DNA from 2 places in the Brevundimonas sp. KH_058 genome. Region 1 is predicted to be linked to the other one. Evidence: riboswitches for the same ligand, from Rfam matches in the RefSeq annotation. Region 1 holds a riboswitch; the other holds the start of a gene.
What was found. Region 1 has a riboswitch for glycine ahead of AC3ISA_RS02925 (TonB-dependent receptor domain-containing protein). Riboswitches for the same ligand answer to the same signal wherever they lie in the genome.

Region 1 (5,492 bases):
CGAGAAGGTCGAGATTGGCGGAGACCACCGACAGCGGCGTGCGCAGTTGGTGCGAGGCGTCGGCCGCGAACCGCTGAATGCCGGAGGTCGAGGTCTCCAGCCGCGCGAGCAGATGGTTGAAGGCGTTCAGGACCGGCCAGAACTCGCGCGGCGCCAGATCGACATTGGTCGGGGCGAAGTTCGCCGAGGGGCTTGGGCGTCGCGTCAGGTCGTCGATCAGGCGTTTCAGCGAATTCAGGCCCCATTGCAGGGCCGGCCAGATCAGAAGGGCGGCGAGCACGACCAGAAGGCCGGGGAGAAGCAGCATGCTGCGGTAAAGCTCGCGCAGGCTGGCGCGGCGGGAGTCCAGGCTCTGGGCGACCGAAACGCGGACGGGGGCGTCGCGGCCGGGAATGACCAGCGTCTGTTGAGCCATCCGCACCGCAACGCCCCTGACGGACAGGTCCGCGAACACCGGCCGGTCCGCTTGCGCCTGCGGGAGGTTGGGCAGTTCTGGATAGCCGGTGACGAGCCGATCGCCTTCGCGGACGCTGTAGAAGACGGCGTCACGTTCGGGGCCGTCCAGCAAGGCCAGAGCCCAGGGTTCCACGTTTACTGTGATGCGATCGTCGGTGGCCGACACAGTCTCGCGGATCGTTTGCAGCGCGCCGGCCAACAACCGGTCTGCATTGCTCGCCACCACCCGCTGGGCCGTCCAGGCGCCAACCGCCAGAACGACGACGGCAAAGATCGCCAGCGGAACCACCTGTGCGATCAACAGGCGTATGACCAGGCTGTGGGAACGGGCATGCCGGGCGCGGCTCATGGATCGAGACGATACCCACGGCCGCGAATATTGGTCACCGCGGGGCCATCCGGCTGAAGCTTGCGCCGCAGCCGTCCGACGTGGATTTCCAGCGCGTTGAGGGACGGCGCCTCGTCCTGCGGAAAGACCTCGGCGGCCAGAAGATCGCGGTCCACGACCTGTCCCGGCCGGGACGCCAGGACGCGCAGAGCCGCCCATTCGCGGGGGCGCAAGGCCAGGTCGCGGTCGTTGACCAGGGCGCGGCCCGTGCGCCAATCGCAGAAGAGGGTCCCGACCACCACCGCGCCGGCGGCCTGTCCCTGACGTCGGCGCACGATGGCGCGAAGGCGAGCGACCAGTTCCGACGGGGCAAACGGCTTGACCAGATAGTCGTCGGCCCCGAGGTCCAGGCCCGCGACGCGGTCGCCGAGGGCGTCGCGCGCCGTCAACATCAGGACCGGCGTCGAAGATCCCCGCCGCCTCAGGGTTCGGAGCACTTCGAAGCCGTCGATGTCGGGCAGGCCGATGTCCAGGATGGCGGCGTCGAAGATCTCGGCGCTTTCGAGCTGCAAGGCCTGTTCGCCGCTGTCGATACAGCTTGCCTCGAACCCCGCCTCGTGAAGACTGGCTTCGAGCGAATGCCGCAGCGCCTTGTCATCTTCGACGACGAGTATTCTCATGGCGACGGAACGGGGCGACGGATCATGCGCGACACCATAACCAGAAAGCCGGAGCGGTGAAGACGGATCGACGACATCTGCTGATGGGTCTGGCGGGAGGCCTGGCGGGATTGGGCGCCGCCGGCTGTTCGTCGGAGCCGGAGGGGGCGGGCACGGCGCGGCGCGTGCGCTGGCTGGCGCGCCGTGAAGGGGCGCTGCACATCCTGACGAACACCAGCCTGATGGGGCCGGTGCTGGAGGCCTTTCGTCGTCGCTGGCCCGGGATCAGCGTGCATCTGGAAGACATAAACTCGACGCGGATCGCCGAACAGGTTCGGACGCTTGCGGACGCAGGGCAGGATGGGCCGGACCTGGTCTGGAGCACGGCCATGGACGTGCAGGTCAAGCTGATCAACGACGGCTATGCCCAGGCCTATAAGTCACCGCATCGTGCAGCGATGCCCGACGGGTCGGTGTGGCGCGATCAGGGGTATGGGCTGACCGCCGAGCCGATCGTGTTCGCCTATAACCGAGGCCAGCTTGCGGGTGATGCGGTGCCGCGCAATCACGCGGATCTGCTTCGGTTGCTGAAGGCTCGCCCGGATCTCTTCGGCGGTCGCGTCACCCTCTACGACGCCGAACGCAGCGGTGTGGCCCTGATGCAGTTGTCTGCGGACGTGCAGATCTATCCCGACGCCTGGCCATTGATGGAGGCGCTGGGCGCGCAGCGTCCGCGACTGGACACCTCGGGGCAGAGGATGATGGGCCAGATCGCCGATGGGCGGATGGTGTTCGCCTATAATATGAACCAATCCTACGGTGCGTCCTGGGCCGAGCGTGTTCCTCAGATCGGGCTGATCACGCCCGACGATTATCATCTGTCTGTGTCGCGAGTGGCCTTAATTCCTCGCAACGCCGCGCACCCGAACGCGGCGCGACTGTTTCTGGACTTTCTGCTGTCGCGCGAAGGACAACGGGTGATCGGCGCATTGGGGGTTCGGCCGGTGCGCGACGATGTCGATGCGCCGTTGCGACCCGCGTCGCCCGGCGTTCGGCCCATTCGGGTCGGGCCGGCCTTGCTGGCCAATCTGGATCAGGCGCGGCGTGCGACCCTGCTGACGCGGTGGGACGCCGCGATGCGTCTAGGCGTCAGGGCGCCCTCGGATCCTGCCGCGCCCTGAGCGTTCCTGTGGATAAGTCCACAAAGTCCGAAACCCGCCTTTCTGTCACGCCGCCGTCACTGCCGTACGAGGTGCCTATGGAGAGTAGCCGTAAGTGACCCCACTTGATCCTGAAGAGCAATGAAATGCGAAGGGAGCGCTTCATGCTGCAATAAAATTGCGGTTTTCACCTATTTGACACCGAGGCGGGGGTCGATCTTACTCAGCTTCAGCAAGGCGGGAGAGATCGGCTCCGGCCGACGCCGAAGGCGCAACCGCCCCGGAAACGCTCAGGCAAACGGACCGTCTTGCTGAAGGAACGCTGGAGAGAAGGACGGGTCCGGGGGATCCGGCCTCGCCGAAGGAGAAACGGGTCGCAAGGCCCCGAAGCTCTCAGGCCTGATGACAGCGGGGGCGAAACGACGCCGCAGAGCGTCGCTCGCGTCAGACACCCCTGGGGAGGGGCGTCATCTTTATGAGGACCATCGCCTTGTCTCGTCTCAACCGCCATCTGACCACCTGCTGCAGCGCCATCGCTCTGCTTTCGTGCGCCGGCATCGCTCACGCACAGGACGCCCAAACCGCTCAAGAGGCCGCCGCCTCGGTGGACGACATCGTCGTCACCGCGTCCCGGATCGACCGGGCCGGCTTCCAGGCGCCCACGCCCACCATCCATCTGACGGCCGAGGATCTTTCGGTCGGCGCGCGCCAGAACATCGCCGCCGCGCTGAACGACATGCCCCAGTTCAAGGCCAGCAGCTCGCCCCAGACGACCGGCACCAACACCGGCGCGGGCAATGCGCCGGTCGATCTGCGCGGCCTGGGGATCAACCGCACGCTGGTCCTGATCGACGGGCGCCGGGCGGCGAGCGAGAACGACCTGAACAGCATTCCGTCCGTTCTGGTGAAGAGCGTTGACGTCGTCACCGGCGGCGCATCCGCCGCCTGGGGTTCGGGCGCTGTCGCCGGCGTGGTCAACATCGGCATCGACCGCTTCTTCACGGGCGGCAAGCTGGGCGCCGAATACGGCATCTCGTCCTTCGACGACGCCGAACAGCAGCGTTTCGAAGCCGCATGGGGCACGCCGTTTGCCGACGGACGCGGTCATTTCGTCATCGGCGGTGAATATCTGGACAATGACGGCGTGGTGCCTAAGACCTCGCGCCCGGCCATCGGTCGCTGGGCCCAAGTCTCGAACGGCGCCGGCGGGTTCGTCACCGTTCCCAACGTCGGCTTCTCGAACGCGGCGTACGGCGGTCTGATCATGTCCGGCGTGAACGCTGGCAAGGTGTTCAACCCTGACGGCACGCTGCGTCCCTTCAACTATGGCACGGTGGTCGGCACGAATACGGTCGGCGGCGAGGGACCGTCGAACGACGACCTCAGCCCCCTGGTCACGCCCCAGCGTCGCTACACCGGTCTGGCCAGCGCCACCTACGAGCTTTCCGACAAGCTCCGCTTGACGGCCGACGTTCGTCACTCGCGGATGTGGAACAACTACATCTGGTTCGGCGATCACAATCGCGGCAATCTGACGATCAAGAACGACAACGCCTTCCTGTCCACGGCGATCAAGCAGCAGATGGCGGCGGCGGGCCAGACCTCGTTCACCATGGGTCGCTTCAACTCCGACCTGTCCTATTCGACCATCGACTTCGAACGGGTCACGACCCAGGCGACCATCGCCCTGGACGGCGAGTTCGGCGACAGCTGGCGGTGGGGCGCCTACTACAGCCATGGCGAATACGAGAACAATATCGACACGCCCGGCTTCCTGCTGACCACCAACTACGCCCAGGCGGTCGACTCGGTCATCAGCCCCGTCACCAATCAGCCCGTCTGCCGCGTGACCCTGACCAACGCCAACTCCGGCTGCGTGCCCATCAACCTGTTCGGCCTGGGCGCGCCGTCTCAGGAAGCCATCGACTACGTCACCGGCACGCCCCAGCAGCGCACGACCACCAAGCTGGACGTCGCCGGCGTCAGCCTGCGCGGCGAGCCCTTCAGCCTGCCGGCGGGCGATGTCTCGATCGCCGTCGGTCTGGAGGCCCGCAAGGAGCAGACCGATCAGCGCGTGGGTGAACTGGACGCCGCCAAGGCGTTCCAGACCTTCAGCTTCTCGGCCATGTCGGGCGAGTTCACCGTCAAGGAAGCCTTCGGCGAAATCCTGGTGCCGATCGTTCGCGACCTGCCGGTTCTGAACAATCTCGAATTCAACGCCGCAGCGCGTATCTCTGACTATGACACCACGGGCTCGATCTGGTCGTGGAAGGTCGGCGCGACTAACGAGTTCTTCCCCGGTTTCCGGGGTCGGATCACCCAGTCGCGGGACATCCGTTCGGCCAACCTGACCGAGCTCTATACCACCACCACGACCGGCTATAACAACATCAACGACCCGTTGAAGGGACAGACTGTCTACACGCTGAACAACGGCGGCGGTAACCCGAATCTGGCGCCGGAAACGGCGGATACCCTGACGCTGGGACTGACCTATTCGCCGCCGTCGATCCACGGCCTGAACATGTCGGTCGACTATTACAACATCAAGATCGACGACGTGATCACAACGATCGCCCCTCAGGATCTGGTCAGCCGCTGCTTCAACGGCAACACCACCCTGTGCGCTAATGTGGACCGTGACGCCTCGGGCAATCTGATCCGCACCCGGTCCACCTATGTGAACCTTGCCGAGTATCAGACCGACGGCATCGACGCCGAAGTCTCCTATTCGTCGCCGGCGGACCTGTGGGTTCCGGGCGCAACCGGACGGGTGAAGATGCGCCTGGTCGGGACCTGGGTGAACAGCCTCACGACGGACGACGGCATCTCCGAGATCGAATACGTCAAGTCGCAGGGTTACGCCTTCGGCCTCGGCGTGCCGGAACT
Region 2 (5,492 bases), 1.7 Mb from region 1:
CGCCCCGCCCGCGACCGCAAGGCTGCCGCCCTCGCAGAAGTCGTTCTGCGGGTCGATGACCAGAAGCGCGTCTGTCGCGGCGATCTTCATCAGACGCCCGCGTAGGCGTCGATCTCGTTGGCCGAGCCCAGCGCGACCGGGATACGTTGGTGCAGATGCTCGGGCTGCACGTCCAGGATCGCCTGCTGTCCGTCCGTCGTCGCCTTGCCGCCGGCCTGTTCGACCAGGAAGGCCATCGGATTGCCCTCGTACATCAGGCGCAGCTTGCCGGGCTTGTTCGGCTCCCGCCTGTCCCACGGATAGAGGAAGACCCCGCCGCGCATCAGGATGCGGTGGACATCCGCGACCATCGCGGCGACCCAGCGCATGTTGAAGTTCTTAGCCCGAGGCCCGTCCTCGCCCTTCAACAGGTCGCCGACATAGGTCTGCACCGGCTCGGACCAGTGGCGCAGGTTCGACATGTTGATGGCGAACTCCCTAGTGTCCGGCGAGATGGAGATGTCGTCGTGGGTCAGCAGCCAGTCGCCGTCGTTCGACAGGGTGAAGCCCTTCACGCCCGCTCCGGTCGTCAGCACCAGCATGGTCTGCGGTCCATAGACGGCATAGAGGGCGGCGACCTGATTGCGGCCGGGTTGCATGAAATCGGCCTCGGTCGGCGTCGCGGTCGCGGACTTCAGCACCGAGACGATGGTGCCGACGGGGGCGTTGATGTCGATGTTGGACGAACCATCCAGCGGGTCGAACAGGACCAGATATTCGCCGGCCGGATTCGAGGCGGGCTGGACCTCGTCCATCTCTTCCGACGCGACGCCGGCGACGGCGGGGCTGGCCAGCAGCGCGTCGGTCAGCATGTCGTTGGTCATGACGTCGAGCTTCTTCTGCTCCTCGTCCTGCACGTTGATCTGGCCCGAGGCGCCCAGAGCCCCCGCGAGAGCGCCGCCGGCGACGACCTTGCTGATGTCCGCGCAGGTGGCGGCGACGACAGTCAGAACCGTCTTCAGACCCTCGGGCGCGTCCAGGGCGGCGATGTGGGCGTCGAGGCGGGTGCGGGTCATGCGGTCGATCCGGTTCTGAAGGTCGCCCGTTCTTGGCGGGCGAAACGCCACACCGCAAGACAGAAACCCTCTCCCATTGGGAGAGGGCTTGAGCCTCGGAGAGCCGCAGGCGATCCGCAAGGCGAAAGGGTGAGGGTCGGACGGTGCGAACTGGCCCACGATCCGACCCTCATCCGGCCCTTCGGGCCACCTTCTCCCAACGGGAGAAGGGACGTCAGATCGGCAGAATCGCCGTGCCGAACGCCCGCTTCAGCTCATGTGCGGCGAAGGTCTGGGCCGCCGCCGCGTCCGGCACGACCGTCGCCATGCCGAAGAACTCGTGCGTCGAACCGTGGAAGGTCTTGTGGCGCACGTCGACGCCGGCCTGCTCCAGCTTTTCGGCCAGCAGTTCGCCTTCGGTGCGCAGGGGGTCGATCTCGGCGCAGATCACGGTCGAGGACGGCAGGCCGGCCAGGTTCGCCTTTTCGACGATGTTGATGCGCGGATCCTGGGCGTCGGCCTCGTTGGCGAAGATGTGCTTCACGAACCACTTCATCATCGGCTTGTTCAGCGGCTTGGCGTCGGCGTTCTCGACGTAGGACTCATTGTCCATGTCCACGCCGGCGACCGGATAGACCAGCACCTGATGCACCGGCAGGGTCACGCCAGCATCGCGCGCCATCATCGACACGCCGATGGCCAGGTTACCGCCGGCGCTCTCGCCCATCACCGCCACCTTCTGCGGGTCGCCGTGGAAGCTCTGGGCGTTGTCCAGCACCCAGCGATAGGCGGCCAGGGCGTCGTCGTGGGCGGCCGGGAAATGGTGTTCCGGGGCCTGACGATAATGGACCGAGACCACGATCACGTCGGCCATCTTGGACACGCCGCGCGGGCCGCCGTCATAGACGTCCAGATCGGCGATCACGAAGCCGCCGCCGTGGAAATAGACCACGACCGGATGCAGCTTGTCCTCGGAATGGTCGTGCGGCTTGTAGATGCGGGCCTGGATAGGGCCGGCGGCGCCGGGGATGGTGATGTCGGTCGTCTTGACGCCCAGATCGTCGCTGGGGTCCTTGCCGTCCTTGCGCAGCAGGGATTTCACCGCGTCGGTCGGGGTCGGTTGCTGGCGGGCCTCGGCCGGCGACAAGGTCTCGATCGGCTTGCCGCCTAGAGACGCCAGTTCGTCCAGCACCTTCTGCATGGGGCCGTCGGCCTTGGCGGGGGTGTCACGCGGCTTGTCGTTGTCGCCGAACAGCTTGTCTATAATCGACATTTTTGGATTCCTGGGTTTCGAGTGGGGGCTCCTCACGACAACCCGCCCCACGCATCCTTGTTCCCCGACCGCTTGACTTGGGGCCAGAGTCGATGCCTTAGGTCGAGCGCTCTCGCGGGAGAGTTCGGAGTCTGGAAACAGGCCTCGACGCCGAAGGCGCAACCGCCCCGGAAACGCTCAGGCAAACGGACCGCGACAGCATACGGACGCTGGAAAGTCGCTCTCGATGGGCGCGCCGACGGAGCAAGGCGACATGATTTGGTCGCCGGAATCTCTCAGGCTTCAGGACAGCGGGGGCGCGAGGACGGCGGAGCTCCGCCACAACACGCGACCGTGAAAGCCTGAACCATGACTGACCAGACCCTGAAGACGACCGCTCTGAACGCCGCGCACCGCGCGCTGGGGGCCCGCATGGTGGGCTTCGGCGGCTATGACATGCCGGTTCAATATGAAGGCGTCCTGGCCGAGCACCGCTGGACCCGCGAACACGCCGGCCTGTTCGACGTGTCGCACATGGGCCAGTGCAAGATCACCGGCGAGGATGCGACTGCCCAGTTCGAGCGTTTCGTGCCCGGCGACTATGCGATCCTGAAGGCCGGCAAACAGAAATATTCGCTGCTGCTGAACAAGGACGGCGGCATCATCGACGACCTGATGGCCGGCCGCCCCGATCACGACGGCCTGTTCGTCGTCGTCAACGCCGGCAACAAGGACGAGGACTTCGCCTTCTGGGACGCGAATCTGGAAGGCGACGCCAAGCTGACGGTTCTGGACCGCGCCCTGATCGCCATCCAGGGGCCGGAAGCCGCCGAGGTCATGGCGGCGCACGAACCGATCCTGGCCGAAATGGGCTTCATGGAATGCGCCCGCCTGATGCTGTTCGGCGCCGACTGCTATGTCTCGCGATCCGGCTACACCGGCGAGGACGGCTATGAGATTTCGGTCCCGGCGGACCAGGCCGAGCGCGTTTGGAACACGATCCTGGAAGACGCCCGCGTCAAGCCGATCGGCCTGGGCGCCCGCGACAGCTTGCGTCTGGAAGCCGGCCTGCCGCTGCACGGCCACGACATCGACCCGACGACCAGCCCGGTGGAAGGCGCCCTGACCTTCGCCCTGTCCAAGTCGCGCAAGGAGCGCGCCGACTTCAACGGCGCCGACCGCATCCTGAAGGAACTGGGCGACGGTCCCTCGCGCGTGCGCATCGGCCTGATCGTCAAGGAAGGCGCCCCCGCCCGCGAAGGCGCCGAGATCGCCGACGCCGATGGCAACGTTATCGGCAAGGTCACCTCGGGCGGCCCCTCCCCCACCTTGGGCCAGAACATCGCCATGGGCTTCGTGCCTCCCACTTTTTCCGAGCTGGGCGCCGACCTGAAGGTCATCGTGCGCGGCAAGACCGCCGCCGCCGAAGTCGTCGCCATGCCCTTCGTGGCGCAACGGTATTACCGCAAACCCAAGACCGTCTGAGGATCAGATCATGAAGTTCACCAAGGATCACGAGTGGGTCAGCCTGGACGGCGACATCGCCACCGTCGGCATCTCCAAACACGCCGCCGACGCCCTGGGCGACGTGGTATTCGTCGAGGTGCCTGAGGTCGGCAAGACCGTCTCGAAGGGCGACAGCTTCGCCGTGGTCGAGAGCGTCAAGGCCGCCTCCGACGTCTACGCCCCCGTCTCGGGCGAAGTTGTCGAGGCCAACGACGCCCTGTCGACCGCCCCGGAAACCGTCAACTCGGCCGCCGAAGCCGACGGTTGGTTCGCCAAGATCAAGGTCTCGGACGCCTCGCAACTGGACGCCCTGATGGACCAGGCCGCCTACGACGCCTTTCTCGCCACCCTCTGATTTCCACTTCCGCTCATCCCCGCGAAAGCGGGGACCCAGTTCTTTCGCGAGAACAGTGCTGGGATGAGCGGAAACATCACCGGCCACATCGGTCGCCCAAAGCACTAGGTCCCCGCTTTCGCGGGGATGAGCGGATTAGAAAATGCGTTATCTCCCCCTGACGCCCGACGACCGCACGGCGATGCTCGCCGCCATCGGCGCGAAATCCATCGACGACCTGTTCGTGGACGTGCCGCAATCGGCGCGGCTGGACGGCCCTGTGGACCTGCCCCGCGTGGCCGGCGAGATGGAGGTCGAGCGCGCCCTGTCCGCCATGGCCGCCAAGAACGCCACGGCCGGCGCGGTGCCCTTCTTCTGCGGCGCAGGGGCCTACAAGCACCACGTCCCGGCGACGGTGGATCACGTGATTCAGCGGTCCGAGTTCCTGACCAGCTACACCCCCTATCAGCCGGAAATCGCGCAAGGCACCCTGCAGTATCTGTACGAGTTCCAGACCCAGGTCGCGAACCTGACCGGCATGCCGGTGGCCAACGCCAGCCTCTATGACGGCTCGACCGCCATGGCCGAGGGCGTGCTGATGGCGACCCGCGTGACCCGTCGCAACAAGGCGGTGATCAGTGGCGGCGTGCACCCGCACTACGTCAAGGCGACCGAGACCGTGGTTCACGCCGTCGGCGTCGAGACCCTGGCCCTGCCCGCCGCCGTGGACGCCGAGGCCGCCGTGATCGACCAGATCGGTCCCGACACCGCCTGCGTCGTCGTCCAGACCCCGAACGTCTTCGGCACGGCGACGGATGTGACCAAGATCGCCGAGGCCGCCCACGCGGCCGGCGCCCTGCTGATCGTCGTGGTCACCGAGGCCGTGTCGATGGGCCTGCTGAAATCGCCCGGCGAAATGGGCGCCGATATCGTCGCGGCCGAGGGCCAGTCGATCGGCAACGCCCTGAACTTCGGCGGCCCCTATGTCGGCCTGTTCGCCACGCGCGAGAAGCTGATCCGCCAGATGCCCGGCCGCCTGACCGGCGAGACGGTGGACGCCGACGGAGAGCGCGGCTTCGTCCTGACCCTGTCGACGCGCGAGCAGCATATCCGCCGCGACAAGGCGACGTCGAACATCTGCACCAACTCGGGCCTCTGCACCCTGGCCTTCACCATTCACATGAGCCTGTTGGGCGAGACGGGCCTGCGCAAACTGGCCCTGCTGAACCACGAGAAGGCTGTCGCCACGCGCGACGCCCTGGCCGCCATCCCCGGCGTCGAAATCCTGACAGACCGCTTCTTCAACGAGTTCGCGGTGCGCCTGCCCAGGAACGCGGCCGAGGTCGTGGATGCGCTGGCCGGCCAT

Region 2: another riboswitch for glycine. It lies ahead of gcvT (glycine cleavage system aminomethyltransferase GcvT); the one in region 1 lies ahead of AC3ISA_RS02925 (TonB-dependent receptor domain-containing protein).

What each region holds. Positions count from the first base shown of each region.
Region 1 is NZ_CM174469.1:626,064-631,555, reverse strand. It holds gene AC3ISA_RS02940 (sensor histidine kinase) at 1-805, opposite strand, end outside; gene AC3ISA_RS02935 (response regulator transcription factor) at 802-1,464, opposite strand; gene AC3ISA_RS02930 (ABC transporter substrate-binding protein) at 1,521-2,624, shown strand; glycine riboswitch at 2,832-2,919, shown strand; gene AC3ISA_RS02925 (TonB-dependent receptor domain-containing protein) at 3,094-5,492, shown strand, end outside.
Region 2 is NZ_CM174469.1:2,338,326-2,343,817, reverse strand. It holds gene pncA (bifunctional nicotinamidase/pyrazinamidase) at 1-90, opposite strand, end outside; gene AC3ISA_RS11405 (class 1 fructose-bisphosphatase) at 90-1,055, opposite strand; gene AC3ISA_RS11400 (alpha/beta hydrolase) at 1,270-2,307, opposite strand; glycine riboswitch at 2,413-2,510, shown strand; glycine riboswitch at 2,515-2,600, shown strand; gene gcvT (glycine cleavage system aminomethyltransferase GcvT) at 2,656-3,771, shown strand; gene gcvH (glycine cleavage system protein GcvH) at 3,782-4,147, shown strand; gene gcvPA (aminomethyl-transferring glycine dehydrogenase subunit GcvPA) at 4,290-5,492, shown strand, end outside.